Regions from separate parts of the Arthrobacter sp. UYEF20 genome, predicted to be linked through region 2. Evidence: riboswitches for the same ligand, from Rfam matches in the RefSeq annotation. Region 2 holds a riboswitch; the other holds the start of a gene.

Region 1 (14,349 bases), on a different contig from region 2:
GACTTCGCGGAGCCAATCACGGACGAGGCCGATGAATTGGAATTGAAGGCGGCCGAACGGGGCATGCAGCTGATCGGACACTTCGCCATCGACGAGACGGGCTATATGTCGGCCCGCGCGCGCTCGTACTTTGACCAGTATCCGGAGCACGATGACCTTCCCAGGACCATGAATCATTGGTCGCATTCAAAGCTGGGCAAATGTGGCTGAACTTGGTCGGATGGCGGATCTCCCTGTCAGTGCACGGCCTCGGGAACGGCTCCTCCGGCTCGGCGCTACAGCACTGAGTGATGCTGAATTGGTGGCGATCTTGCTCGGGGCGGGAAGACCCGGCGTCAATGTACTGATTTTGGCGCAGTCCATGTTGGTCGACTTCGGCGGCGTGGCGGGCTTGCTTCGCCTACAGGCAGCTGACCTCACGGCTTGGCCCACAGGGAACCCGGACACTGCACCGGCCCCGGCACCCTGCCGCCGGCCGGACGGCTGACCGCACGTCATCCAGCACGGCCGCGGAATCCGGCACGCCTTCGGCAGTAAACTGAATCAGTGCAACCCTCCCTTTGGCTGGCCCTCGCAGGCGCCGGCGTCCTGATCAGCTTCACTCCCGGCGCGGGCGCCATCAATACCATGAGCAACTCGCTGAACTCCGGCTTCCGCCGCTCGTTCTGGGGCATCCTCGGCCAGCAGGCCGCACTCATTGTGCATATCCTGATCGTGGCCCTGGGCGTCGGGGTCCTCGTGGCGAGCTCGCCGGTGGCGTTCAACGTCATCCGCTACGCCGGCGCTGCCTACCTGGTCTACCTGGGCGTCCGGCAGTTCCTGCACCAGCCCGATCTGGACCAGGAGAAGGCTGCCGCGCTGCGCAACGAGCCGGCATTCTCCATGTTCCGCCGTGGCCTCTGGGTGAACATCCTGAACCCCAAGGCCATCGTGTTCTTCCTGGCGTTCATGCCGCAGTTCATCCGTCCGGAGCAGCCGTTGCTCCCGCAGTACCTGGTCCTGTCCCTCACCGTCGTGGTGATCGACATCCTCGTCATGTGGTTCTTCTTCGCCGCCGCGGCCACGTCCTTCCAGCGGTTCACGCACGACGCCCGCGGGCAGAGGATCCTTAACAGGACATTCGGCGCCTTGTTCGTTGCAGTGGGCATCATGCTGGCGTCGATCCACTAGCGCCCGGGCCCCACGTCAGAAAATGACAACTTAGTAAAACTCATTGACTGAGTCTGCAATATTGACGGAGGCCGGCTAGCCAAGAGGCGCCCGCATCATTCATGCTTAGCAATATGACCTCAACGTCGAGCCCGTACCGGATCATCGCGGTCTGCACCGGAAACATCTGCCGGTCCCCGATGGCCGAGCTGATGCTGGCCGACGACTTTGCCGCCGAGGGTCTCGCCGGCGCCGTCGTGGACTCGGCCGGTACAACTGCCTACGAGGCCGGCCGGCCGATCGATCCCCGTGCCGCCCGCACGCTCCTGGGCCACGGCATCTCCTCAGACCACCACACGGCGCGTGAATGGCGGCCGGAATGGTTCCAGAGCCGCGAGCTGATCCTTGCCCTGGACGTGGACCACTATGGCTGGCTGCGGCAGGCGGCACCGGACCGCGAATCGCTGTCCAAGATCCGGATGCTGCGCAGCTTCGATCCCGCCGTGGCCGGCAAGGATCCCCTGGACCAGGGCATCGAGGATCCCTGGTACGGCGGACACGCGGACTTCGACACCACCTGGAACCTGATCCACGCCGCAATTCCCGGCATCGTGGGGCATGTCCGCGCCCAGCTGGCGCAACGGCAGCGGCCGGAGCAGCGGGTACGCTCTATTTCATGAGCCCCGCACCCGTCATCATCGCCATCGACGGACGGTCCGGCGCAGGAAAGACCACTCTCGCGATCGAACTCGCGGCCCGGCTCCGTGAGCACCACAAGGTCTCCCTGTTCCACCTCGAGGACATCTACCCCGGCTGGAACGGGCTCGCCGCAGGAGTTGAACGCTACGTCTCCACGGTCCTGAAACCGCTGCACCATGGCGAACCCGCCGACTGGGTCAGCTGGGACTGGAACCGGCACTACGACGGCGAAACCCGCACCACCCAGCCCGCCGAGATCGTCCTGGTGGAAGGTGTCGGCGCCGCGGCCGAAGCCGCCCGTCCGTTCCTTGACGCGGTGGTCTGGGCGGACTCCCCGGACCAGGACCGCCGCAGCCGGGCGCTCGCCCGCGACGGCGAAAGCTACGAACCCTACTGGGACCAGTGGGCCGCCCAGGAGCAGGAATGGCTGGCCGCGGACGATGTTCCGGCGCACGCCGCGGTGCGCGTGCTCAACCTCGCGGACGGCGCCGCCCCCGAGGAGGTGCTGCAGTCCCTGCAGTACCTGCCCGCTCTTGCCCCGGTGCTGTTGCCTGAGCTCGCGGCCCGCCGCGGCCTCCAGCTCCACACCGAACGGATCGACGCCGAGCCGGACGCCGTCAGGCTGTTCGAGCGCCTCTTCGGCCGCTCCGCCAACGCGGTCTGGCTGGACTCCTCCCTCAAGCCGGAAGAACCGGGACTCTCCGGCGTGGCCCGGGACGGAGCGGCGGCAGAGCGGAGCCGCTTCAGCATCCTGGCGGACGACGGCGGCCGCTTCGGCCAGACGGTCCGGCACAGCTCCGGCAAGACCTGCGTGAGCGTCGGAAATGCCACCGTAAAAACTGAGGGACCGTTCTTCCGCTGGCTCGACGGCGTCTGGGGGCGCCGGGCTCTCCGCGTTCCCGAGGACTACCCGTGCGGGTTCACCCTGGGTTGGCTCGGCTACCTCGGCTACGAGCTCAAGCGGGAAACCGGCGGCAGCGATGTTGCCTCGGCGACCCCCGACGCCTGCCTGCTCTTCGCCGGCCGCGCCGTCGTGCTGGACCATCTTGAAGGTACGGTATGGCTGCTTGTCCTGGACACGCCCGAGGCCCGGGAGTGGCTGGCGGCGGCCCGGTCAGCCGTGGCAGCGGCCGTGGCGGACACGTCCACGGCCACGGTGCCAGCCACGGCGACCGTGCCGGCCGGCGGCAGCAACGACGTCGTTCTTTCCGCCAGGCTGGACTCTGCCGGGCTGGACTTTGCCGCGCGGGACTCGGAGGTCTCCTACAAGTCGAAGATCACCGAGGCACAGCATGAGATCGCCGAAGGCAACAGCTACGAGGTCTGCCTCACCACCGTGCTGACGGCAAAGGTGCCGGCCGGCGCGCTGGATCCCTGGCCGGCTTATCTCGCGTTGCGGCGCCGTAACCCGGCGCCGTTCGCCAGCTACCTGCGCTTCGGGGGACTCAGCGTGGCCAGCACCTCGCCCGAGCGCTTCCTGCGCATCATGGCCGACGGCGGGATGCGGGCCGAGCCGATCAAGGGCACCCGGCGCCGGGACGCCGACCCGGTGCGGGACGGAGCCCTGCGGCAGGAACTCAAGTCTTCGCCCAAGGACCGCGCCGAGAACATCATGATCGTGGACCTGCTCCGGAATGACCTGAGCCATTTCGCCGTGCCGGGCTCCGTGTCGGTCAGCCGGCTGTGCGCGATCGAAAGCTACGCCACCGTGCACCAGATGGTGAGCACCATCGACGCCCGGCTCCGGCCCGGGACGCCGCGGGCCGAGGCCGTGGCGGCCTGCTTCCCCGCGGGGTCGATGACCGGCGCCCCGAAGGTCAGCACCATGGCCATCCTGGACCGGCTGGAAGGCGCACCCCGGGGCGTGTACTCCGGCGCGATCGGCTACTTCTCACTCAACGGGGCCACCGACCTCGCCGTCGCGATCCGGACGCTGGTGGTCAACGCCGACGGCGGCGCGGACGGCGGAGGCGGAGCGGAGCTGAGCCTCGGCGTCGGCGGCGCAATCACGGCGGATTCCTCGCCGCAGGAGGAGTACGAGGAGATCCGGACCAAGGCCTTCGGCGTCCTCTCGGCGCTCGGCGCAGACTTCCCGTCCGGCTGAGCATCCACCCGTTGCATTTGTGCCACCAGTCCACTAAAACTATGGTGCGGCCGCGCCCTGCCAGCGTGGTCCTTCAGGATTCCGTTCCCAGGGGAAATCATGATGCCATCCCGGAAGTCCTTGCGTTCCATCCTCGTCATCGTTTTGGCTTTCCTCGGCATGGCCCTTGCCCCGATGCCGTCGTCTGCCGCTGGCGATCCGATGCCGCCGCTTCCGCAGGTGCAGGGAATCACAGCCGCCGAGCAATACAACATCCTGCATCTCTATTACAACGGGCCCACGGTCCGTCTCACCTTTGATGACTGCGCCACGCCAGCAAGGCTGACGGGGATGCTGGCCTGGCTGACGGCATACAACATCCAGGCCACGTTTTTCTTCACGGGCCAGTGCATGCTGGCGCATCCCGGCTACGAGTCGCAGCTGGTCAACGCCGGTCAACTTCTCGGAAACCACAGCTACGACCACCGCGACTACTCCCGCATGACTTCCGCCCAGATCAACGATGAGGTTCGCCGCTCCGGAAGCGTGGTTCCCACGACCACCCCCAAGCTGTGCCGGCCACCGTACGGCGCGGGCGCCTTCAGCCTGAACGTCTATGACGCCCTGGCGGCAGCCGGCTGCAGGCCCGCTTTCTGGACGGTGGACACCCGGGACTGGGATGGATCGTCGGCGGCGACCATCATCCAGCGGGTCCAGTATGGCGACGCGACTACCCCACGCGTCTACCCGGGCGGGGTCATCCTCATGCACGGCACCGGTCTTCATACCCTGGAGGCGCTGCCCGGCGTCCGCTCGGCACTGATCTACCGCGGCTACGCCACCTTCCACATTCGCTAGTGGCTCAACGGATGGTGTGGATTACTACTGCAGGGTGGCGGTCAGCCGTGCGACGTTGTCCACGTACTTGACCAGCATCGGCCGCTTCATCCAGTCCTCGAGCACCAGCTCGCGCGAGATCTCCCGGTAGGTGTCCTCCACGGCGCGGACCCTCTGCACGATGTCCTCGCCCAGGAGCATCACCGAGACCTCCAGGTTCAGCGAGAAGGAGCGCATGTCCATGTTGCTGGAGCCGAGGACGGCCACCTCGTCGTCGATGGTGAAGTGCTTGGCGTGCAGCACAAACGGAGCCTTGTACAGGTAGATCCGCACGCCGGCCTCCAGCAGGGCCTCGTAATAGGACTGCTGGGCGTGGTGGACCAGGAACTGGTCGCCCTTTTCGGAGACGAACAGTTCGACGTCGATGCCGCGCTGCGCCGCCGTCGTCACCGCGTAGAGCAGGGAGTCGTCCGGGACGAAATACGGGCTGCAGATCGAAATCTTGTGCTGCGCCGAGTAGATCAGCGTGTTGAAGAGCCGGAGGTTGTTTTCGGTGATGAAGCCGGGGCCGCTGGGCACCACCTGGGCCGTGATGCTGCCAGCGTGCAGTTCGGGCCGGTGCGCGAGCTGGTCCTCGAGCGACTCGTCGGTCTCGCTGAGCCAGTCGGTGGCGAAGACCACGTTGAGCGTCGTGACGATCGGACCGCGCAGGCAGGCCATCAGCTCCACCCACTCGCGGCCGATCTTCCGGTGCCGCGGGTTGTTGTAGGAGGGCTCGATCAGGTTCTGCGAGCCGGTGAAGGCGATCTCGCCGTCGATCACCAGGATCTTGCGGTGGTTGCGCAGGTCCGGCCGGCGCCACTGCCCGTGCACGGGCCGCAGCGGTAGCATGGGCCGCCAGCGGATCTTGCTGGCCTTGAGCCGGGCGATCAGTTTGCCGTAGCCCTTGATCCGCAGCGTGCCGAGGTGGTCGAAGAGCAGCCGGACTTCGACGCCGCGCTCGGCCGCCTCTTCGAGGGCCGTCAGAAGATCGTCCGTGACGTGGTCGCTGCTCATGATGTAGAACTCCGCGTTGACGAAGTCCTTGGCCTCGCGGACCGCCGCCGCCATCGCCCTGATGGAATCCGGATAGCCGGGCAGCAGCTCCACGCTGTTGCCGTCCACCATCGGCAGCGAGCCAAGGGTCTTGTTCAGCTCGGCCGCGGAGGCCACCCATTCCGGGCCGTCGTAGCGGCTTTCCTGGCTGGCCAGCTCCGAGGTGCCCGCCCGGACCCGGGTGTTCACCGCCTCCTGCTGCGCCCGGCGCTTGCGGGAGAGCCGGAAGTTGCCGAAGAGCAGGAACAGCACCAGGCCCAGGGCCGGGACGAAGAAGATGCCCAGCAGCCACGCCATGGCGGTGGTGGGCCGGCGGTTTCCGGGGATGATGCCGAGGGCTAGCACGCGGATGGCGAGGTCGATCACGGTCACAATGAGAATGGCCCAGGACGGGAGCGTCCCCGCCAGCGGAAATGGCCACAGCACAGGCGAACCCCTCAAGCTCCAGACCCGCGGAACAGTTCCGGAACGGGCAACGTGCAAATCCTATCCGAGGCACGCCGCACGGACATGAAATCCCCCGCCACGGCGGGACGACCGCCCCTCGGGAACTAAGCTGAAACCATGACTTCTCCTGCCCCAGTTCCCGGCCCGGCGACGGTGCTGGTCTTCCTTGATCCCGAGTTCGAAGACGGCCGCATCGCAGACGCGTCCAAGCCGCAGTTGATGGCCACGGACCAGGGAGCCACCCGCGGTGACGGCGTCTTTGAATCGCTCCTCGCCGTGGGCGGCCGGCCCAGGAAGCTGCAGGCCCATTTAAGCCGTCTGGCCGGGTCCGCCCGCTTGCTGGAGCTGGACATTCCCGCGGAGGACCAGTGGCGGCGCGCCATTGAGACCGCGATCAGCGAGTACCGGAGCCAGCATGTGCCCGCCACGGCGGACGACACGGCTCCTGCTGATGAGCTGGTGGTGAAGCTCCTCGTGACGCGCGGCGTCGAGGGCGGGGGCGGGCCTACTTGCTGGGTCCAGGCCTCCGCTCCCGCCGCCGCGGGCCACCGCCAGCGCGCGACGGGGATCGACGTCATCCTCCTGGACCGCGGCTACGACAGCGAGGTGGGCGAGCGCGCCCCCTGGCTGCTCCTGGGCGCCAAGACCCTCTCCTACGCCGTCAATATGGCAGCGCTGCGCTACGCCCACCATCGGGGCGCCGACGATGTCATCTTCACCTCCGCGGACGGCAGGGTCCTCGAGGGCCCGACGTCGACAGTCCTGCTGGCGCACCTGGAAACCTCCGACGATGGCGAGGGCGGCATCCGCACGGTCCGGCGGCTCATCACACCCCAGCTGGACAGCGGCATCCTGCCCGGAACCTCGCAGGGCGCCTTGTTCGCCGCCGCCAAGGCTGCCGGCTGGGAGCTGGGCTACGGACCGCTGGAGCCGAAAGACCTGCTCGACGCCGATGCCGTGTGGCTGATTTCGAGCATCCGGCTGCTGGCGCCGGTCAACCACCTGGACGGCAAGGAGATCGGCACTCCGGAATTGCGCAAGCAGCTCACGGCCGAGCTGAACGTGCTCTACGCCACCATCGAGTAGCCGGCGCTCGGAGGCTTAGGCCCAGGCTTTTTTGAGCGCGCGCCAGGCGTCGTCGTCGAGCATGCTGGACGGTGTGACGGCGACGGCGGCCGCTCCGCCGGCGACGGAAGCCTGCAGCCCGCTCGCCAGGTCCGCGGCGGAGACACTGCCGTCCTTGGCCCACATCCCTATCGAGATAGCGAACTTGCCGGACCGCTTCGCCATGGCGCTGGCCAGCTCGGCGGAGTACGCCGGTGCGGCGTCGTTGAGCGCGAAGTAGTTCCACACGACGAGCCGGTCCGCGGCCGCGGCGAGCAGCCTGTAGTCATGGCCGCTCTCCGGCCTGTCGCCGGAAGGATCGTGCCACGGCGCACGGACGTCCATGTCGAGGGTGGCACCGTTGGCGTGCGCGGCCGCCGTCGCCTTGGCCACTAGGCCAGCCACCGACTTCGACCGCCAGGACCCGATGCTGGGGTGTTCGACGTCGATGTTCCCGTTCGCGAGCCGCGGCCAGTCCGGGGCGCCGCTGGCCAGCCTGTAGGAATCGCGGTCGTCGCCGCCGTAGGTGTTGTTGTCGAACATCAGTTCCGTCAGGGCCACGGCGTCCGGCTGGTACCGCGCGGTCACCTCGGCCACGAAGTCCACGAGCCGCTCCCCGACGGGTCCGGTCGTGAGGGCGGTGACGCTTGCGAAGTCTTTGGACCGGGTGCCGTCGAAGTTGACGCCGGCCACGCCGGGGTTGGTGCTGATCCAGCCCGGCACCAGCAAGTCGATGGTCAGAGTGATCCTGCGTTTCTTGCCATCGCCGCCGATGCCGAGGGCCTTGATCGCTTCGGCCACGTGGTCCCGGCCGGGGACAGCCTCAATCTCGGGGTGGGCGTCCCAGGGGAACGCCGTCCAGTCCAGCCGCCCGACGCTAATGGTGACGCTGTTGGCGTTCACCTCGTCAAGCCTCTTGGCCAGGGCCGGCAGGGTGGAGGCGGCATCGACCACGGTTTCGTAGCCGACGCCGACCGTGCGCTCCGCGGCGGGCGCAGTCGCTTCGCGCGGTTCCCCGCACCCTGTGGCGGCAAGCGCCAGCACGGACAGGAGCGCCAGGGCGGGGAGGAAGGCCGGTCCGCGCCTCAAACGTTGACCTCCGCGCGCGGGGCGGGCGCGGTGACACTGACGACTCCGGTCCGCGTGAGCTTGTTCCAGTGAGCCTCCTTGCCCCGGAGTTCCTGGACGAGCGCGGCCACCATGGTCAGGCTCGTGAATACGGAATAGAGCGGGATGAGCGGGAGCGCCCAGACATGCCGCAGGTCTTTCCACGCCCTGTTCATGGCCAGGGCAAACACTGTGAGCAGCAACGTGATGAACAGCCCCAGCCAACCAAGGACCGCCCAGGCGTCGGCGCCGAGCGGGCTACGGCCCAGTGCCACGAGGAAGACCAGGTCCAGGAGCACGATGATCTGGAGCACCGGGAGGACCACCATGGTTATGGTGTTGAAGAGCAGGTAGGCACCGAACTGGCCGTGCCGGAGGTTCCCGATCATGCCCTTGTGGACGCCCATGGTCTGCAGCAGCCCGCGTGCCCAGCGGACGCGCTGGCGCCAGAGCGCACGGATGGTTGACGGCGACTCAGCATAGACGAGCGCCCGCGGAGCGAAGACCACCCGGTAGCCGGCCTTGTGCACCCGCCACGTGAGCTCCAGGTCCTCGCCTACCGTGTCTTCTCGGAACGGTCCGATCTCCGCCAGGACGCGGCGAGGGAATGCCCCGATGTTGCCGGAGACTATGGGGAGGCAGCCGATCATGGTCAGGGCCCGGCGGACCATCCCGGTGCCGACATGGCTGATGAAGGCCAGCAACCGCGTCTGGACCCGGTTAAGGTTCACCGGCCGGTCATCGCCGCAGACAGCCCCCGTGCGCTTGTCCGCGAAGCCCTGGAGCATCCGTTTGACGGTGTTCCTGGAGAAAATCCCGTCCGCGTCGACAAACATGAGGACGTCGCCGGTGGCCTTGTGGATGCCCAGGTTCAGGGCGGCGCCCTTGCCCGAGTTGGCTTGCGCGAGGACCGTGATCCGGGGATCCGAAGCGGCCAGGCTTGCCATCAGCTCGGCCGTGTTGTCCGTGGAACCGTCATCCACGAGGATCACCTCGTAGCGGTCGTACCCGGTGAGCTGGATGGAGCGGACGCAGTTCTCGATGACGGTCGCCTCGTTGAAAGCCGGGACAATGATCGACACGCTGGGCCAATCATCGAGCAGGGTGGGCGCTTCGCGGCGGCGGCGCCGGACGGCCCGGAGTTCAAACCAGACGGACAGCGGCAGCACCAGCAGCTTCATGAGCCCGAACACCAGGATCGGCAGCCCAATGAGGAGCAGGAGGAACTCGGCCTCCGGGACCGCTGAGGCGGAGGCGGATTCAAACCAGGACATTGGCGTACGCTCCTGTGCTTTGCCGGAAGGACGCTGGGTTGAAGGATGGAAGGGCGAACGACGCCAGGACGGCGTCCAGGAGTTCGGGGGCGCGTTCGCTGTTCGCGCCGAACCGGGCGTTTATTTCGAGGACCACCGGGGTCCCGCCAGCACGGCGGCGGACGTCGACGTCGACCGGACCCGTGAGGCCCAGCGAGCGGACGGCGGCCATCGCCACGTTGCCCACGTCAATGGCTTCGCCCGCTACGGCGCGGCGGGTGGTCACGGCGTTGCCCACGTTGCCCTGCGCCAGTTCGGTCTTCTCCACGACGACGACGAACGGTGCGGTGCCGTTGTGCGCCGGCGTTCCGAAGACCATGGGGCCGTATTCGGCGCCCGGGATGAACTCCTGGACAATCTGGCCCTCCGGCAGGTGGTGCCAGTCCACCTCCTCGCTGCCGTCGATGACGATCACTCCACGCCCGCCGCGGGAAACCCGGGGCTTGACGACTATGGGGCCGCCGAGCGCAGCCATGGCGGCGTCGGCGTCGGCGAAGTCCCTGGGCACCCCGAACCTCGGCACGGGGACCCCGGCCGAGTGCAGCTGCCAGGCCGTGAAGAGCTTGTCATTGGCGAGGGCCACCGGACCCGGGTCGCCGATGATGACACGGACGTCGGCCCCGAACGCGGAACGGAACGCCGCAAGCTGCGGGAGTTCCTCACTCACAGTGGGGATGACCAGGTTGATGCCCTCCTGGACCACCAGCCTGCGGAGCGCCGAAACCATATCCGGGTCCGAGGCCGGCGGGACCGGAACGACGGTGAGGCCGGCCCCGGCGGGGAGCTCCCGGATGTCGGTGCCCAGTACGGGAATGCCGCGGGCCTTGAGCTGCGCCGCGATGGCGCGGCCAGCGGGGCCTCCGGCGCCGGTGACCAGCACGCGGGGCTTCACAGCTTTTCCATTTCCGTGCTCAGGAGGCGGACGGGTTCATAGGCTTCGGCGACCCTGCGCCTCGCCTGTCCCCCGCGGAACGAGGCGATGCCGCGGACCCGCTCGGCCGTCATGTACGGCTTGGCGAGCTGGTCGCTGTGCATTTTGACGGCCTGGATCTTGGCATCCACGTAGTCGTCGATGTCGACGAACACGCTGGGGTTGAATTCGCGCGTCGCCGACGGGCTTTCGTAGCACAGGATCGAGTGATGCTGGCGGGCGGCCCGCAGGGTGGCCATGTGGACGGCCTGGTGATCCTGATGCTGGTCATGGTTGGAATGCGTGAGGATGATGTCCGGGTTATAGCGTGCAATTGCGGCCTCAATGACTCCGACCATTTCCTGGCCGTGCCGGTTCAGCTCCGTGTCGGTGAAATTGTGGTGGCTCATGCCGGAAAGGCCCATGAAGGCCGCGCCGCGCTGGGCATCCAGCGAACGCTCCAGGGCGTCTCCGCCACGCTTGCCATCGCTCATGACGAGTCCCTGCACCTCATGTCCGGAGTCGACGAACTTGGCCAGGGTCCCGCCGCAGGCCAGTTCGAGATCGTCAGGGTGGGCGCCGATGGCCAGAACCCTGCGGGGCTGGCGGGCCGGGACTCCCCCGGTGCGCAACGCCGTCGTGGCAACGCCCAGGGACGCGAGGGCTCCAACTGTCGCGGTGAAGTTGGCAGTCCGCCAGAACTCCGGAGCGTCGAGGATAAAGCAGGCCAGATTTGCCACCAGCAGCATCGAGCCAACCATGAGGAAAATCCTGCGCAACAGCTCGGGACGGCGCAGCCGGCGGTGAAACAAGGACCGGCCGAGCGCGGCGGCGACCACAAAAGTGATCAGGAAAACAATGAGCAAAACATAAATTGAGACCATGAGAAATCCAATTCCTTGGTTGAAGTGCCGGCGCCCCAATGCTGGGCCGGGTTAAATTGTTGGATCTTCAGATCCGGCCGCACAAACGGGCCAGGCCTTGGGGACGGGAGTAGGGCCATTTCTTGAGTCAGCCCGTGGGATCTCCGGCAGGGCACATCCCGGCGCCAGGCGCAGCCGTGATCGGTTGTGCGAGAACTTCTGGGCATTGACCGGCGCTTATGTAGCGCAGCGCAATAGCCCCCCGGCGTGTTGCGTGACATGTTCTTGAGACTTTCTGGAGACCTTGGACTTGCTCTTCCAGTAAACGCGAGAGGCCTATCAGTAGACCCGAGTAGGCACTACTTGAAACCTCATCTAAGTTAATTAATGGCCGGCGCAGGTAGTACTCGCATCTCATATGCCGACTACCCGGATTGGGCCTTTGGCAGAGTCAAAGGTTCCCGTACCAGGCAACTAGGAACGATCAACTGGGCGCCGGCTGGAAATTGCCGGCTAAATAACCGGGATTCAAGGACTACTATTCGGGAACAAATGAGGCATCTTTCGACCGGAATTCCTTGTGTTGCACCACCTGAGGAACCCTGGCCGGGGTCCGTGACTTAACATGACGACGGCGGCGGTGCGGGCCGGCGTCGTAAGTGTTACGTTTTTGGGGAGTCATGAGAACCGGTGCCAAGCCCTGACTGGCCGGTCGGCAACCCTCCCCTTTCGCGGCGGGGTGCCTCAGGTGAATACTCGGCATATCGACCCATTCGAGCTGCAAGCCTGAAAGAAGGAGTACCGTCGTGCCTGACGCATCCGCCCCCGCTGTCCCCAGCACAGCACCCGCCCCGTCCGCCGCCGTCCCCGGCGCGGCCGCCGAGGAAAAGCTGGCCTACCGCCTGTTCACCGGTCCCGACGACCGCTCCTTCTGCGAGCGGGTTTCGGCGGCGCTGGCCGAAGGCTACGTGCTGCACGGAAGCCCCTCCGCCGCCTTCAACGGCAGCAGTGTCATCGTCGCCCAGGCCGTCATCCTGCCGGCCGCAATTGCCAGTGCGGACGCCGCCGTCGCCGACGCGGTAGACGGCCTGGGAACTGACGGTTTCGGCTACGAAGAGACCATCGAGGGCCACGCGTGAGCTACGCCGGAGACCTGTTCCCGCAGGAGGCCTGGGCCAAGCTGGAGGCGGGCGCCATCCTGGTGGACGTCCGCACCGAGGCGGAATGGGCCCACATCGGCATCCCGGACACGGCATCCGCAAACGAAAAGCGGAACGATCCGCTCTTCATCCAGTGGAGCCTGGCCGGCGGCATCCCCAATTCGCAGTTCGTGAAGCAGCTGAAGCAGCAGGCGCCCGAGGATGCCGGTGCCGAGCTGGTGTTCCTCTGCCGTTCCGGCGCCCGCTCCATTGCCGCCGCAACCGCCGCCACCGAGGCCGGTTTCACCTCCTACAACGTCCTTGAGGGCTTCGAGGGCGAGCCGGACCGCTACGGCGAACGGACCGTCAACGGCTGGAAGAACCGTGGCCTGCCCACCAACCTCGGGAAGAACTAAGTGACTTTCAATCCCGACGCCGCCGGCTGGAGCCCCGACACCCAGGCCGTCCGGGGCGGACTTGACCGCACCGGCTTCCAGGAAACCACCGAGCCGATCTTCCTTAACTCCGGCTTCGTCTACGAATCCGCCGCCGCCGCCGAGCGCGCCTTCACCGGTGAGGACGAGCGCTTCGTCTACTCCCGCTACGGCAACCCCTCGGTCGCGACCTTCCAGGAACGCCTCCGGCTGCTCGAGGGCACCGAGGCGTGCTTTGCGACGGCGTCCGGCATGTCCGCGGTGTTCACCGCGCTCGGCGCGTTGCTGGGCACCGGGGACCGTGTGGTCGCCGCCCGCTCGCTGTTCGGCTCCTGCTTTGTGATCCTCAACGAAATCCTGCCGCGCTGGGGTGTGGAAACGGTCTTCGTCGACGGGCCGGACCTGGAGCAGTGGCGCGTGGCGTTGTCGGAGCCGACGACGGCGGTCTTCTTCGAGTCGCCGTCGAACCCGATGCAGGAGATTGTGGACATCGCCGCCGTGAGCGGGCTGGCCCACGCCGCCGGCGCGACCGTCGTCGTCGACAACGTCTTTGCCACCCCCCTGCTGCAGCGCTGCGGGGACCTCGGCGCGGACGTGGTGGTCTACTCCGGCACCAAGCACATCGACGGCCAGGGCAGGGTGCTCGGCGGCGCGATCCTGGGCACCAAGGCGTTCATTGACGGCCCGGTCAAGCAGCTTATGCGGCACACCGGACCGGCGCTCTCCGCCTTCAACGCGTGGGTCCTGACCAAGGGCCTGGAGACCATGGCCCTGAGGGTGAACCATTCCTCGGCGTCCGCCCTGCGGCTGGCGGAGTGGCTCGAGGGGCAGCCCGCGGTCAGCTGGATCAAGTACCCGCTCCTGCCGTCCCATCCCCAGTACGAGCTCGCGGCCCAGCAGATGAAGGCCGGCGGCACTGTGCTGACGTTTGAGCTTTCCCCGTCCCCCGGGCGCTCCGCGAAGGAAGCCGCGTTCGCACTGCTGGACGCGCTGCGGATCATCGACATCTCCAACAACCTGGGCGATTCTAAGTCCCTCATCACGCACCCCGCCACGACGACGCACCGCGCCATGGGCCCGGACGGCCGCGCGGCGATCGGGCTCAGCGACGGCGTGGTGCGGCTCTCCTTGGGCCTGGAAGACGTCGAGGACCTGATCCGCGATCTCGG
Region 2 (14,349 bases):
TCCGCGATGATGTCGTCAATGTGTTCCAGACCCACCGAAAGCCGTACGAGTCCGGGATTGACGCCGGCAATTGTCTGCTGTTCGGGCGAGAGCTGGCTGTGGGTGGTCGACGCCGGGTGGATGACCAGCGAGCGCACGTCGCCGATGTTCGCCACGTGCGAGTGCAGTTCGAGGGCGTCGACGAAGCGCTTGCCGGCCTCTGCTCCCCCGGCGATGTTGAACGCCACGACGGCGCCCGTTCCCTTGGGCCCGTACTTGCGGCCGCGCTCGTACCAGGGGCTGGAGGGCAGCCCGGCGTAGGCGACCGATTCGACGTCGGCCCGGGCCTCGAGCCATTCGGCCACCCGGGTGGCGTTGGCGACGTGGCGTTCGACGCGCAGGCTCAGGGTCTCGATGCCCTGGGCGATGAGGAAGGCGTTGAACGGCGACACGGCGGAGCCGAGGTCACGCAGGAGCTGGACGCGGGCCTTGAGGATGTAGGAGAGATTCGCGCCCAGGGCGCCGTCCGCCCCGAGGTCCCGGGCGTAGACGAGTCCGTTGTAGCTGGGGTCCGGGGTGTTGAAGCCGGGGAACCGCTCCGGGTCCTTGCCGAAGTCGAAGTTGCCGGAGTCCACGATCACGCCGGCGATTGCGGCACCGTGGCCGCCGAGGTACTTGGTGGCGGAGTGGACCACGATGTCCGCACCCCACTCGATCGGCCGGATCAGGTACGGCGTGGAGAGGGTGTTGTCCACGATCAGCGGGACCCCGGCCCCGTGGGCCACCTTCGAGATGCCCTCGAGGTCCAGGACGTCCTGGCGGGGGTTGGAGACCACTTCGCCGAAGAACAGCTTGGTGTTGGGCCGGACGGCGTCGCGCCACTGCTCCAGGTTGTCCGGGTCCTCCACGAAGGTCACGGAGATGCCGAACTTCTTCAGCGTGTGGGCCAGCAGGTTGTAGGTTCCGCCGTAAAGGCTGGGGCTGGCCACCACGTGGTCGCCGGCCTCGGCGACGTTCAGGATCGCGAAGGTCTCCGCAGCCTGGCCGGAACTGAGCAGCAGCGCCCCGAGACCGCCTTCCAGGCTCGCCACCCGCTGCTCCACCGCGTCCTGGGTGGGATTGCCGATCCGGGTGTAGATAGGGGCGAGTTCGGCAAGCGCGAAGCGGTTGGCGGCGCTTTCGGCGCTGGGGAACACGAACGACGTCGTCTGGTAGATGGGCAGGGAACGCGCGCCGGTCGCGCTGTCCGGCTCCTGGCCGGCGTGGATCTGGCGGGTTTCGAAGGACCAGGCATTGGACATCGGGATACTCCTCAAGGACCGGGCACAGGCCACCCACAGGCCATCGGCCCGGGGCGGTGCAGGCGCCGCGCTTGCCCTCCGGCGGGCGCCGGACGGCCAGGTCTTCACCCGGGGCACCCCACCGCGATACGAGGGTTGCCGGCCAGCAAGCCGGGGCTATCCGCTGGCACTCATGACCTGGCTTCAGTGTAGGAACGCTGTGCGGGCCTTGGATAGCTTTGTGACGAAGATGAAGCCCGCCCTCCGGCGCCCCGGGTCCGGGGGCGGGTCCTGCCGCGTCGGGCGCAACGATGGTCCCCGCACCACCACAGAATGACATCCCATCTCGCTTAGGCTGCCCTAAGCTGAGAGCTCCATCACAAAGTGCCAAGATGATGGCATGCGCATGGATCACGTCTCTTACGCCTGTGAACGAGATGGTTTGGCAGCCACCACCGACCGTATTGCGTCCGCCCTCGGCGTCGAAGCCGTAAAGGGCGGAATACACCCCCGTTTCGGGACCCGCAACATGATTATCCCGCTCGCGGGACACAAGTACCTGGAAGTCGTCGAGGTCCTGAACCACCCGGCCTCGGACAAGGCTCCCTTCGGCCAGGCCGTACGCGCCCGCTCCGAAGCGGGCGGCGGCTGGATGGGCTGGTGCGTCGAGGTTGACGACCTGGCGCCGTTCGAGCAGCGGCTCGGCCGCGCTGCCGCCAACGGCAACCGGAAGTTCCCCGACGGCCGCGAGCTGGTCTGGAAGCAGATCGGCATCCTGGGACTCATCGCCGACCCCCAGGTCCCGTACATGCTCAAGTGGGAGGGCGATCCGGAGCTGCACCCCTCCAACGCCTACCCGAGCGACGTCAAGATGACGGCCCTGACCATCGCCGGCTCGGCGGACCGCGTCACGGAATGGCTGGGTGAACAGGTGGAGAACCCGCTGGAAGATGTCGCCGTCAACTGGCTTGCCCCGCACGGCACGCCCGGCATCCTCTCCGTCACCTTCGAAACCGCTTCCGGAGCCGTCACCATCTGAGGCCTTCACCGCCCTAACACTTCGGCCGCCATCAGCGGGTGCCAATGACGTCACCCATTGATGGCGGCCGAGATCGTTTAACGGCGGGCGCGGGCGGGCCGGGCGCTACTCAGCCAGGCGCGGGCCGGGGCGGCTCAGCCCCGGCCGGCTCAGCCCAGGCCGATGGCCTTGCCGAAGAGGCTGAACCCGACGAACGCCACGATGTCCAGCAGCGCGTGGGCAATGACGAGCGGCATCACCCGGCGGGTCCGGGTGTAGATCAGCGCGAAGATCACGCCCATGACCGCATTGCCGATGAACGGCCCGAAGCCCTGGTACAGGTGGTAGCTGCCGCGCAGCATGGAGCTGGCAAAGATTGCCACGGGCATGCTCCAGCCGAACTTGCCCAGCCGGTCCAGCAGGTAGCCCACCACAATGACCTCCTCCACGATCCCGTGCCGGACCGCGGAGAGGATCAGCACCGGCACCGTCCACCAATAGGAGTCCAGCGCACTGGGGATGATCGCCGTCGTGATCCCCAGCGCCCGGCCGGCGGCGTACAGGCCCAGCGAGGGGATCCCGATCAGCGCGGCCAGGCCGAGTCCCTGCAGCAGGTCCTTGCCGGGCCGGGCGAAATTGAAGCCCAGCTTGCCGAAGGCGGTGGCGCCGTGGCTGCTACTTCCGGTCACGCTGCTGCTTCCGGACAGGCTGCCGTTTCCGGACAGGCTGCTGTTCACGGTCAGGCCGGCCCGGTGCTCGGTGAGGAAGTAGATCACCAGGGCCACCGGCACCAGCGCGAAGATGATGTCCAGCAGCTGGTAGGTGAGGTCGAAGTACTCGCGGCTGCTTTGCGAGCGGTTCAGCGTGGAGGTCCCCTGCGCCAGCGGCGCCCTGGTCATCTTGTCCAGCAGCTGCACCACGGAATACACAGCCGACTGCCCCAGCGACAGGCCCAGCACAATCAACACTTCTATCCGCAGCCGACGGCGGGAGGGAACCAACATGTTCCTATCTTGCCTGCAGTTGCTGGCAGTTGCCTGCTTCCGGGCTCTGGCGGGGCCGCCGGATGGCAGGGCCCTATGCTTGGGATGTATGAGTGCGCCCGGGAAAATCATCATGATCCGGCACGGCCAGTCTGCCGCCAACGCCGACACCTCCATTTACAACCGGGTGCCGGACTACCGGATCCCGCTCACGGGGCTGGGCCTCGAGCAGGCCCGGGCCGCCGGCGAGCAGGTCCGGCGCCTGCTCGATGGCCGCCAGGTCTGCGTTTATGTCTCCCCGTATCTACGGGCGTACCAGACCCTCGAGGCCCTGAACCTGGGCCCGCTGACAGAGCGGGTCATCGAGGAGCCGCGGCTGCGCGAGCAGGACTGGGCGAACTTCCAGATCGCCGGCGACATCGAGGACCAGAAGGAGCTCCGGAACGCCTACGGCCACTTCTTCTACCGTTTCCGGGAGGGCGAGTCCGGCTCCGATGTGTACGACAGGATCTCCTCGTTCATGGAGACGCTGTACCGGCACTGGTCCAAGCCCAGTTATGCCCCGAACGCCCTGTTCGTGACACACGGGCTCACCATGCGGCTGTTCTGCATGCGCTGGTTCCATTGGTCCGTGGAGTACTTCGAGTCCTTGAACAACCCGGACAACGCCGAGGTCCGGACGCTGCTGCGGACCAGCCGCGGCAAGTATGAACTGGACAAGCCCTTCAGCCAGTGGGTGGACCGGCGCGTGGACGAGACCGTCCTGGACGCCCCGCCGATGTTCTTCTGAGCCGATGTTCTCCTGAGCGGTGGCATCTTCACGTGAAGATGTCGGCCACGTACCTGCCGTGGGTGCGTTCCACCTCGTCCATCCACGCCTCGGCGTCCGCCGCCGAGGCCCCGGTGGCCTCCCGGTAGATGAGCGCGCACGTGTCGCGGACCTGCGGCGCCATGTGCTTGCCGTCGCCGCAGACGTAGACCGTGGCGCCCTGTTTGACCAGCTCGACGACGTCGGCCCGGTCTGCCCAGAGCCGGTCCTGAACGTACTTCAGGCCGTCCTCGGGCGCGGTGGAAAAGACCGGCCGGAGATCGAGATTGGCTTGGCCCGCCCACGACGCAAGCTCCGCACGGTAGAGGAAATCGGCATCCGGGGCACGGCAGCCGAAGAACAACAAAGCGGGCGCCGGAGTCGTATCCTCGGCCTCGGCCCGCAGCGCCCGGTCCTGGACGAATCCGCGGAAGGGTGCCAGCCCGGTTCCTGCACAGACCATGATGAGCGGGACGTCCAGGGACGGGGGCGGGTGGAAGGCCGCATTCGAGGGACAGACATTGACCGCAACCCTTGAACCGGGCCTGGCCTGGGCGAGGTAGGTGGATGAGGCACCTTCGAAGACGCCGCGGCCCGACCACGCCGGGGCCTGGATGACGGCGAAGGTCAGGGTTGCGTGGTCGGGGCTCCAGAGCGGGGACGAGGAGATGGAGTACCGCCGAGGCGTCAGCTGGGTCAGCAGCTGCAGGAACGAGGTGAACGACAGCTGGCATGACGGATACGTCTCGAGCAGGTCCAGGATGGAGACCCGCTTGTCGAGGATCTCCGCCGCATGGCGCCCGCGGTCCTGCGCCAGTGCCTCGAGCTCCCGGCGGTGGGCAGGATCCGCCGCGACCTCGGCCAGGTACTCGAGCTGGGTCCGCGTGGCCGGGACCGCAAGTTCGACATAACTGCTCAGCAGCTCACCCACGGCCACGGGAGTACCCGTAGGCAGGAAAGTGTCTCCCTGCTCCATGCTCAACAGGACGTGCGAGTCGTAGTCGAGGCTGAGGCGGGCCAGCGCGCGCTGCACGAGGTCGCTGGGATTCAGCGGCAGTACGGCCAGATAGTCGCCGGTCCGGTAGCTCATCCCGTCTGGCAGGGCGATCTCGACATGCCGCTTGGACCGGGCGCCGGGCTTCGACAGATCGACCAGTTCCCGGTTCACCACGACGGTACCCAGTGCCAGCCCGCTCTCGCGCAGCAGCGGGTCCCGGACGTTGCCCACGAACTGCAGCTCCAGCTGGCGCTGCGCGGCCGGCGGGCTGGTGCTCTGCCCGAGGGCGGCGTCCACGGCGGGCCAGAATCCCGCGTACCACTCGTCGAAATCGCCGAAGAAGTCGCCGCGGGCGTTGGCCTCTCCGCGGGCATAGATCCGCTCGGCACCGGCGTCCTCGAGCCGGGCGTCAATGGCCTTGGGCACCTGCTGGTAGGTCCGCGCCCAGTCCTTGTTGCCGTTGCCGAAGACCGTGTACCGCACCCCGGCGAGGCCGCCGGGCTGCAGGCCCTCGGTCCAGGTCAGGAACTTCCGGGCGTTGTCCGGCGGCTGCCCCTCGTAGGAGGAGGCCACGATGGTGACGAGCCCCGCCGTCGGCAGTCCGCCGGCTGCCTCGTCGAGCGGAGCGATGGTGGGGCTGTAGCCGCGCCGTCCGGCGTCGTTGGCAATGCGCTGGGCGAAATCCCTGGACGTGCCTGCATTGGAACCGTAGAGCACCCGGATCGGGACACCATTGGGGGCGGCGGCTGGCGCTTCCGCCTGCCGGGCATGTTCGACGGCGGCCTGGCTTGCCGTGTTGATCCGGACGTCCCGCCGGCGCACGTGGATGAACAGCCCTTCAGGCTTCATCGTCAGGGTGTGCTTGATCTGCAGTTCATAGCCCGGGTCCGCCGCCGTGATCTCGAAGCGCTGCAGGAGCTTGGCCAGGAACAGCATGGCCTCCTGCAGGGCAAAACCCCGGCCGATGCAGGAGCGCTGCCCGTTGCCGAAAGGCTTCCAGGCATTGGCGGGGATTTCCGCGGCCCGTTCCGGGGAGAACCGCTCCGGATCGAAGATGCCGGCGTCCTCGCCCCACGCCGCCTTGTCCCGGTGCAGCTGCGGGATCAGGACAAGGATGGGCTGGCCCGCGGGGACTTCGTAGCGGCCGCCGAGCGTCGTGTCCTCGTATGGAGCGACGTTGAATGCCGGGGCGGTGGGCCACAGCCGAAGCGTCTCCTTGAGGATCTGGTCCAGGTACCCCAGCCGGGGCAGGTGTTCGAACGTGGCGCTGTCGGTGCCAAGAACCTCGTCCACCACGGCGTGCGCCTTGGCCAGGACGCCCGGATGGCGCAGCAGTTCGTAGAGCGCAAAGGACAGCAGGCCGCTGGTGGTCTCATGCCCGGCGATCAGGAAGGTGACCATCTGATAGCGGATGTTTTCCTCGGACAGCCGCTCACCGGTCACCGGGTCCGCCGCGCTGAGCATGGTGTCGAGGATGTCCTCGCTGCCCGCCGGGCTGGGATTGCGCCGCCGGTCGCTGATGATCTGCTCGGCTACCTCGAACATCAGGGCATTGTCTTCCTCGAGCTGGTGCCGTCTGCGCAGCATGATCTTGTTCTGCACAGGGAGCCTGCGCGCTCGGTCCCTGGATTCGACCAGGGCGCGGACCATGGCGCCGACGAAGGGGTGCATCTCCGCCCGGTAGAGACTGTTGAACCGGTAGCTGAACGAGCACAGCGCGATGGTGTCCAGCGTCAGCCGGGTGGTGTTGTCCGGAACGTCGATCCGGGCGGTGGGGCCGAGCCTCTCCCACTTGAGCAGCAGCTGCTCGACGATGTCGTCCATGCCCGCGAACATGCGCTTCAGCGCCGCGGGCCCGAACGCCGGCATCAGGATCCGGTGTGCCTTTTGCCAGTTGGGTTCCTGTGTTTCTGCGGTGAACAGGCCGTCGCCGGCGAACTGCCGGACCTCCCGCAGGGCAATCCCCAGCACCTTGCCAAAACGGGATTCATCGCACACCTCGTTGACGAGCTGCTGGGAGGAGACGGCGACGACGCTGCGGTTGAAGAACTGGATGCGGACGATGGGGCCATACTGCTCGGCCACCTCGACTATTCCCAGGACGCCCTTGCTGGAGTCGATATCGGGCAGGTTGCCGACCACCGGCCGCGGCGGAGGCTGGGGTATGGGGACGCTGGGCGAAGGCATGGGCCCTCCTGGGCGGTCGCCAATCGACGCTTGTGAGCTACGTTTGCTGCCTGAACCGACGAGACTGTCCGGCTTCGATCCACGATACTCCGGCCAGATCAAGGGCACTATGGGTCCGGTGACGTCGCGGGGAAGCCTCCCGGGTGACCGTCAGCCTGGCCGGGGCCGCGCGATGACCTGGCGGCACAGTCAGCGGGCGCGGACGCCCGCCCGCCACACGGCGTGGGTGAGCGGGATGCCCGGCCGGTAGGCCAGGTGGGTTGCGGAAGGCGCGTTGAGCAGGTGCAGATCCGCGCGGTGTCCGACGGCGATCGAACCGACGGCGCGCTCGCCGTCGGCGTCGTTCCCGGACTCCCGGCCGAGAGCCAGTGCGCCGCCGTAGGTCGCCGCGCGCACGGCCTCGTGGACGCTGAGCCGCATCTGCAGCACCGCGGTGGTGACGCAGAACGCCATGGAGCTCGTGTAGGAGGTGCCCGGGTTGCAGTTGGAGGCCAGCGCCAGCTGCACCCCGGCGTCGAGCAGCTCCCGGCCCGGAGCCAGCGGCTGCCGGGTGGAGAGGTCGCAGGCCGGCAGGCAGGTGGCCACTGTTCCCCGTTTGCCGCCGGCACCGTCAACACCGCCGGCACCGTCCGCGGCGTCCCAGCCGGTCCAGCTAGCGGCGAGGGAATCGACGTCGGCGGCGGAGAGGTAGTTCACGTGGTCCACACTGGCCGCGCCGAATTCGACGGCGAGCTGCACGCCGGGGCCAACGCCCAGCTGGTTGCCGTGGACGCGCAGCCCCAGGCCGGCCTCCTTGCAGGCCCGGAGCACGCGGCGGGACTGGTCCTCGGTGAAGGCACCGCGTTCACAGAAGACATCCGCCCAGCGGACGTAGGGGCGGACCGCCGCAAGCATGGGTCCGCAGACGAGGTCCGTGTACTCCTCGGAATCCACGCCGTCGGGCACGAGGTGCGCGCCGAGGTAGGTCACCTCGTCCACCACGGTCGAGGCGATCCGGGCGCTGCGGGCCTCATTTTCCACGTCCAGTCCGTAGCCGGTCTTGGTCTCCAGGTACGTGGTGCCCTGCGAGACGGCCTCCGCCACCCGGCCCATCGCCAGCCGCGTCAGGTCGAAGTCGCTTGTGCTGCGGGTGGCGCCGGTGGTGACGGCAATGCCCCCGGCACTGTAGCTCTCCCCCGCCATCCGGGCCTCGAACTCGGCGGTCCGGTCCCCGGCGAAGATCAGGTGGGTGTGCGAATCCACCCAGCCCGGCAGCAGGGCACGGCCGCCGGCGTCGACAGCCCCGTCCGCGGCCGGCGCATCGGCAGCGGCGCCGAGCCAGGCGATCCGCTCCCCCTCGATCACCACTGCCGCGTTCTTCAGGACCCGGTGATCCGCGTCCTGGGTCATCAGTTCGGCGATGTTGGTGATGAGGGTGCTCATGAGTCCATTCTTCAGCGCCGGATGGACCAGCGCATAGCCGCCAGCGCCTCCACTGTCCGGGATGCCGGACTGGCGGCTCGGGCCGGGGCCGCGGTGCCGGTGCCGGCTCCTTGTCCGGCCAGGATCAGCCCGGCGGCCAGTTCCGCGAGGCCGGAGGAGGTCTGGAACCCGTAACCGCCCTGGCCTGCGAGCCAGAAGAATCCGGTGGCCTCGGCGTCGAATCCCACCACCGGGACGCCGTCGGCCGCCTCGGTCCTAAGCCCTGTCCACGCCTTGCGGACACCGCGGATCCCCAGGGTGGTGATGCTGTTTAGCCGGGCGATCAGGGCCTCGACGTCGCCCGGAATCGGCTGGGCGTCCTCGGGGCCGCTCGGAACGGACTCCGAGGGAGAGATCAGCACCTGCTCGCCGTCACGCCTGAAATAGAACGACTTGTCGGCAGCGGCCACCATGGGGGTGCCGTCCGGAAGGGGATGTTCGACGTCGACGATCGCCGCGGTGCGCCGGTACGGCTGCAGCTGGACCTTCTCGACACCGCTGAGGACGGCGAGTTCGTCCGCCCAGGCACCGGCGGCGTTGACCACGACGGCGGCCTGGAAGCCTTCCTGCCCGGCGCCGAGTTCCCAGCCGGTGCCGAGGCGCTGGGCGGAATGGACCCTGGCGCCGGTGATGATGTCCACGCCGCCGGCCTCGGCACGTTGGCGGTGGTCCTCGAGCAGAACGGGGGCGTTGCAGGCGAAGGATCCGGCATCCAGGCCTGCGGCGCTGAAGGATTCGCGGACCAGGACCGGGCACAGCTCCAGGGCCTCAGCGTGGGTGATCCGGCGCATGTGGCCGCTTGCTGCCGCACCGACGTCGGCGTCGTCCCCGATCAGCATGAAACTGCGGGGCGAGAGCACCGGCTCCGGCAGTTCGACGTCGCGCGCGGCGATCAGTTCCAGGGTGCGGAGGGTGAGCTCCTGGACCACGGGCGGGCCGTAGCTGGGAATCAGCTGCCGGGCCGAGCGCGCGGAGGTGTGGTATGCCAGGGTCTGCTCGGCCTCGACCAGGGCGACGCTGCATTGTCCGGCGAGGGTGGAGGCAAGGGACAGGCCGGCGATACCGCCGCCGACAATCACGACATCGTAATGAGCTGACATGGCTCCATCCTTGCAGACGGACTTGGTTGCGGCACGGGTTGCGGCGCCGCAAACAGATTCCCGCTGGGCGGGCGACTCCCCGGCTAGTAGGCATTTTTGTTGGTTCGTCGGGGGTTCAGGTTCAGGCGGTGGGGTGCCCGGGCTTAAGGACATGCCCCGCGCCGGGGTCGGCGGATGGGCATATTCCGCTTGTGCCCTCTCCAGGGCGCGAGAATTGGGCATGTCCTCCCGGGGAGCAGCCCGACGCCCCGCCGCCGGACACGCCCCACGCTTGACGGGACCGGCCCCACGCGCCCATGCCGTGACGGTCCTGCCCAGTTGCTTCGGCGCCGGGCGCCAAACGCGCGCGGGATTCCGGGCTTTGCCAGGGCCGGCAAGCGGCCGGGCGGCGGGCAACCGGGAAGGAGCGCCCCGCTGGCTGCCTGCGCACGACCAAGGAAACGAAAATGCCCACCGGACGGGGCATGCCCTATGCCAGGGCCGGCGCGAGGACATATTCCGGTTGTGCCCGGTCCCGGGCCCGAAGACTGGGCATGTCCTCCGACGCGAAGAGGTCGTGGCCCCTAAACCCCGGACGAACTAACGAAAAATGACCACTAGCCGGCGACTTCCCGGTTAGGCGGCCACGGCGTCCCGGCTGCGGACGAACGCCTGCACACAGGCCTCGACGTCTTCGGCGCTGTGCGCGGCGGAGAGCTGCACCCGGATCCGGGCGGCGCCCTTGGGCACCACCGGGTAGCTGAACGCCGTGACGAAGACTCCGTTGTGCAGCATCTGGTCCGCGACCTTGGCGGCCATCACGGCGTCGCCGAACATGACCGGGACGATCGCGTGTTCGCCCGGGAGCAGCTCGAAGCCCTCGTCGCCCATGCGGTTCCGGAACAGCTCCGCATTGGCGAAGAGCTTGCTGCGCAGTTCGCCGGAGTTCTCCACGAGGTCCAGGGCCGTGAGCGTGGCCGCGACAATGGCCGGGGCGAGGGAGTTGGAGAACAAGTACGGGCGGGCCTTCTGGCGGAGCATCGCGACAACCTCGCGGCGGCCGGAGACATAGCCGCCGGACGCGCCGCCCAGGGCCTTGCCGAAGGTTCCGGTGTAGATGTCCACGCGGTCCGAGACGCCGGCGTGTTCCGGGGTGCCGGCGCCCGTGGAGCCCATGAAGCCCACCGCGTGGGAGTCGTCCACCATGACCAGGGCGTCGTACTTTTCGGCGAGGTCGCAGATGGCTTCGAGCGGCGCCAGGAAGCCGTCCATGGAGAAGACGCCGTCCGTGACGATGATCTTGCGGCGGGCCGGGTTCTCCTGCGTGGTGGCCTCGATCAGCTTGGCTTCCAGGTCGGCCATGTCCTGGTTGGCGTAGCGGAAGCGCTGGGCCTTGCAGAGCCGGATGCCGTCGATGATCGAGGCGTGGTTCAGCGCGTCGGAGATGACGGCGTCCTCCGGGCCGAAGAGCGACTCGAACACGCCGCCGTTGGCGTCGAAGCAGCTGGAGAACAGGATGGTGTCCTCGGTGCCGAGGAACGTCGAGACGCGCTCCTCGAGGGCCAGATGCAGGTCCTGGGTGCCGCAGATGAAGCGCACGCTGGCCATGCCGAAGCCGCGCTCGTCCATCGCGGACTTGGCGGCGGCGATGATCTCCGGGTGGTCCGCCAGGCCCAGGTAGTTGTTGGCGCAGAAGTTCAGTACGTCCGCGCCGGACTCGCCGATCTGGCCGGCCTTGATGCGGTTGGCCTGGGGGGAATCGATGTGCCGTTCGGTCTTGAACAGGCCGGCGCTGCGGATCTCGTCCAGCTCGTGCTGCAACTGGTCCTTGATGGCTGAATACATGGGTTGTGCTCCTCAGCTGGGTGTGGTCGGTAGGGCCGGAAAACGGTGCCGGCGGGGCCGGTGGGCCGGCGGGGTGGCGGGTCCGGAAACTGGAAAGCCTAGAAGCCTAGAAGCCGGTCCAGTCCAGGACCACCTTGCCGCCGACGCCGGCGCGGGCGATCTCGAAGCCCTTCTCCCAGTCCGCGGCGGGCAGCGTGTCCGTGACGACGGCGGAGATGTTCGCGTGCAGTACGGGGTTGGAGGACAGCATGGCGCTCATCGCGTACCAGGTCTCGAACATCTCGCGGCCGTAGATGCCCTTCATGGTCAGCATATGCGTGACCACCTTGCCCCAGTCGATGTCGATCGACTGGCTGGGCAGTCCCAGCATCGCGATCCGGCCGCCGTGGTTCATGTTGTCGATCATCTCAGGCAGGGCCGTGGGGTGTCCGGACATTTCCATGCCGATGTCGAACCCTTCGCGCATGCCGAGATCGCGCTGCGCGTCCTTGACTCGCATCTTCGAGACATCGATCGCAAGGTCCACGCCGAGGCTGCGGGCGAGATCCAGCCGCGGCGCGGAGACGTCGGTAATGGCGATCTTCCGCGCCCCGGCATGGCGGGCGACGGCAATGGCCATCAGGCCGATGGGCCCGGCGCCGGTGATCAGCACGTCCTCGCCGACCAGGGGAAAGCTGAGGGCCGTGTGGACGGCGTTGCCGAAGGGATCGAAGATGGCGCCCAGTTCCGGCGTCACGGATGGGTCCTGGTGGACCCAGACGTTGGTCTCCGGGATCACGACATACTCGGCGAAGGCGCCGTCGCGCTGGACGCCGACACTGACCGTGTTGATGCACATCTGCTTGCGGCCGGCCCGGCAGTTGCGGCAGATGCCGCAGACGATGTGGCCTTCGCCGGAGACGCGGTGGCCCACCTTGACGTCCAGGACGTCCTCGCCGATCTCGACAACCTCGCCGTAAAACTCGTGGCCGGCGATCAGCGGCGCGTTGATGATGCCCTGGGCCCAGGCGTCCCAGGCCTGGATGTGCAGGTCCGTGCCGCAGATTCCGGTGGTCATGACGCGGATCTTGACATCACCGGGACCGGTTTCCGGCTCCGGGCGGTCCACCAGCTCGAATCCTGCGTGGGCGCCGGCCTTGTAGAGAGCCTTCATGGGCCTTCCTAACTGTGCTGATTACTCTGCTGGGTGGGTTGCCCTGCTGTCCGGGGACGGGTGGCGTGGGACAACTCACCCCATTAGAGCCGCTGTAAAGCATTAGCACAACCGGATTTTTCTCAATCGACGATTTAGCATGTTCTTCCGCATAGACTGGGCGGCATGGAAATCCATCAGCTTGAGATGCTCCGCGAACTGGGGGCCCTGGGCAGCGTCAAGGCCGTCGCCGAGACCTTGCTCGTGACGCCGTCGGCGGTGTCCCAGCAGCTGGCCGCCCTGCAGAAGACGGTGGACGTGCCGCTGACCCGGAAGGAGGGCCGGAACTTGGTGCTGACCGAGGCCGGCCAGGTGCTCGCGGATGCCGGCGCCGCTGTCGTCAGCGCGATGGCGGACGCCCGGACGGCGATCGGCGCGTACCACGGCTCGCCCGTGGCGCCGGTGACGCTCAGCGGTTTCCACAGCGCCGGCCAGGCGCTGTTCGCGCCGCTCGCCCGGCTGCTGGCCGCCCCGGACCAGCCGCGGATCCTGCTTTCCGACGAGGATGTGGCCCAGCAGGACTTCCCCGCCCTGACCGCCCGCTATGACCTGGTCCTGGCGCACCGGATGGACCACAGCCCGCGCTGGCCCGAGGAACGGGTAGCGGTGATCCCGCTCGCGCACGAGCCGCTCGATGTCGCGCTGCCTGCCGGGCACCGGCTGGCCGGCCAGCGGGCGGTGACGGCGGACGACGTCGTCGGCGAACCGTGGGTGACCAGCCACGCCGGCTATTCCCCCGCGGACGTGCTGTCCGCCGTCGCGGCCGTCTCCAGCAAGGAACTGAACATCGTGCACCGGATCAACGACTACTCCACGGTGGCAGCGCTGGTGGCGACGGGCAATGTGATCGGGCTGCTGCCGCGGCACACCGCGCGGCCCGTGCTGAACCCGGAGATCGTGCTGCGCCCTCTGGCGGGCATCAGCACCCGGCGGCGGATCGACATCCTGGCCCGGCCGGAGAACCTTAAACGCAGATCGGTCATGATGGTCTGCGAAGCACTGCAGACCATCATGACCGGGTTGGTCGCCTAAACCCGCCTAAACCCGCCCGGCTAACCCAAGTAGGTGGCAGTTGTTGTCGTTCTGAGGGTCCAAAACGACAACAACTGCGACCCAGTTGGGCAGGGCGGGAGCGTCAGCCTGCGACCTAGCCTTCGACGCCGAGGCGCTTCAGGATCAGCTCCTTGACGCGGCCGGCGTCGGCCTGCCCGCGGGTGGCCTTCATGACCCCGCCCACGATCGCGCCGATCGCCTGGAGCTTGCCGCCGCGTATCTTGTCTGCGACGCCGGGCTGCGCGGCGAGGGCCGCGTCGATCGCTTCCAGGAGGGGGCCGTCGTCGGAGACCACGGCGAGGCCGCGCTGCTCCACGATGTCCGCCGGGGTGCCTTCGCCGGCGAGCACGCCGTCGAGGACCTCGGTGGCCATCTTGTTGTTGATCTTGCCGTCCTCGACCATCTTGTTCAGTTCCACGATGGTGGCCGGTGCGACGCCGAGCTGGCCGGGGTCGACGTCGGCGTTC

What was found. Region 2 has a riboswitch for S-adenosylmethionine ahead of ABIB26_RS18005 (bifunctional o-acetylhomoserine/o-acetylserine sulfhydrylase). Riboswitches for the same ligand answer to the same signal wherever they lie in the genome.
Region 1: it holds a riboswitch for S-adenosylmethionine, as region 2 does, so the genes downstream of both, ABIB26_RS17595 (DUF1737 domain-containing protein) here and ABIB26_RS18005 (bifunctional o-acetylhomoserine/o-acetylserine sulfhydrylase) in region 2, are expected to answer to the same signal.

The regions. Positions count from the first base shown of each region.
Region 1 covers NZ_JBEPNP010000017.1:65,235-79,583, forward strand. The annotation lists gene ABIB26_RS17535 (hypothetical protein) at 1-210, shown strand, start outside; gene ABIB26_RS17540 (UPF0758 domain-containing protein) at 221-487, shown strand; gene ABIB26_RS17545 (LysE family transporter) at 547-1,170, shown strand; gene ABIB26_RS17550 (low molecular weight protein-tyrosine-phosphatase) at 1,284-1,829, shown strand; gene ABIB26_RS17555 (chorismate-binding protein) at 1,826-3,952, shown strand; gene ABIB26_RS17560 (polysaccharide deacetylase family protein) at 4,052-4,789, shown strand; gene cls (cardiolipin synthase) at 4,814-6,289, opposite strand; gene ABIB26_RS17570 (aminodeoxychorismate lyase) at 6,428-7,396, shown strand; gene ABIB26_RS17575 (hypothetical protein) at 7,412-8,503, opposite strand; gene ABIB26_RS17580 (glycosyltransferase family 2 protein) at 8,500-9,795, opposite strand; gene ABIB26_RS17585 (ATP-grasp domain-containing protein) at 9,782-10,726, opposite strand; gene ABIB26_RS17590 (PIG-L deacetylase family protein) at 10,723-11,628, opposite strand; SAM riboswitch class IV at 12,284-12,400, shown strand; gene ABIB26_RS17595 (DUF1737 domain-containing protein) at 12,414-12,746, shown strand; gene ABIB26_RS17600 (rhodanese-like domain-containing protein) at 12,743-13,162, shown strand; gene ABIB26_RS17605 (O-succinylhomoserine sulfhydrylase) at 13,163-14,349, shown strand, end outside.
Region 2 covers NZ_JBEPNP010000018.1:53,597-67,945, reverse strand. The annotation lists gene ABIB26_RS18005 (bifunctional o-acetylhomoserine/o-acetylserine sulfhydrylase) at 1-1,280, opposite strand, end outside; SAM riboswitch class IV at 1,343-1,458, opposite strand; gene ABIB26_RS18000 (VOC family protein) at 1,660-2,298, shown strand; gene ABIB26_RS17995 (CPBP family intramembrane glutamic endopeptidase) at 2,448-3,281, opposite strand; gene ABIB26_RS17990 (histidine phosphatase family protein) at 3,370-4,050, shown strand; gene ABIB26_RS17985 (bifunctional cytochrome P450/NADPH--P450 reductase) at 4,079-7,252, opposite strand; gene ABIB26_RS17980 (amidohydrolase family protein) at 7,442-8,674, opposite strand; gene ABIB26_RS17975 (NAD(P)/FAD-dependent oxidoreductase) at 8,686-9,813, opposite strand; gene ABIB26_RS17970 (glycine C-acetyltransferase) at 10,429-11,637, opposite strand; gene tdh (L-threonine 3-dehydrogenase) at 11,744-12,790, opposite strand; gene ABIB26_RS17960 (LysR family transcriptional regulator) at 12,956-13,861, shown strand; gene gatB (Asp-tRNA(Asn)/Glu-tRNA(Gln) amidotransferase subunit GatB) at 13,977-14,349, opposite strand, start outside.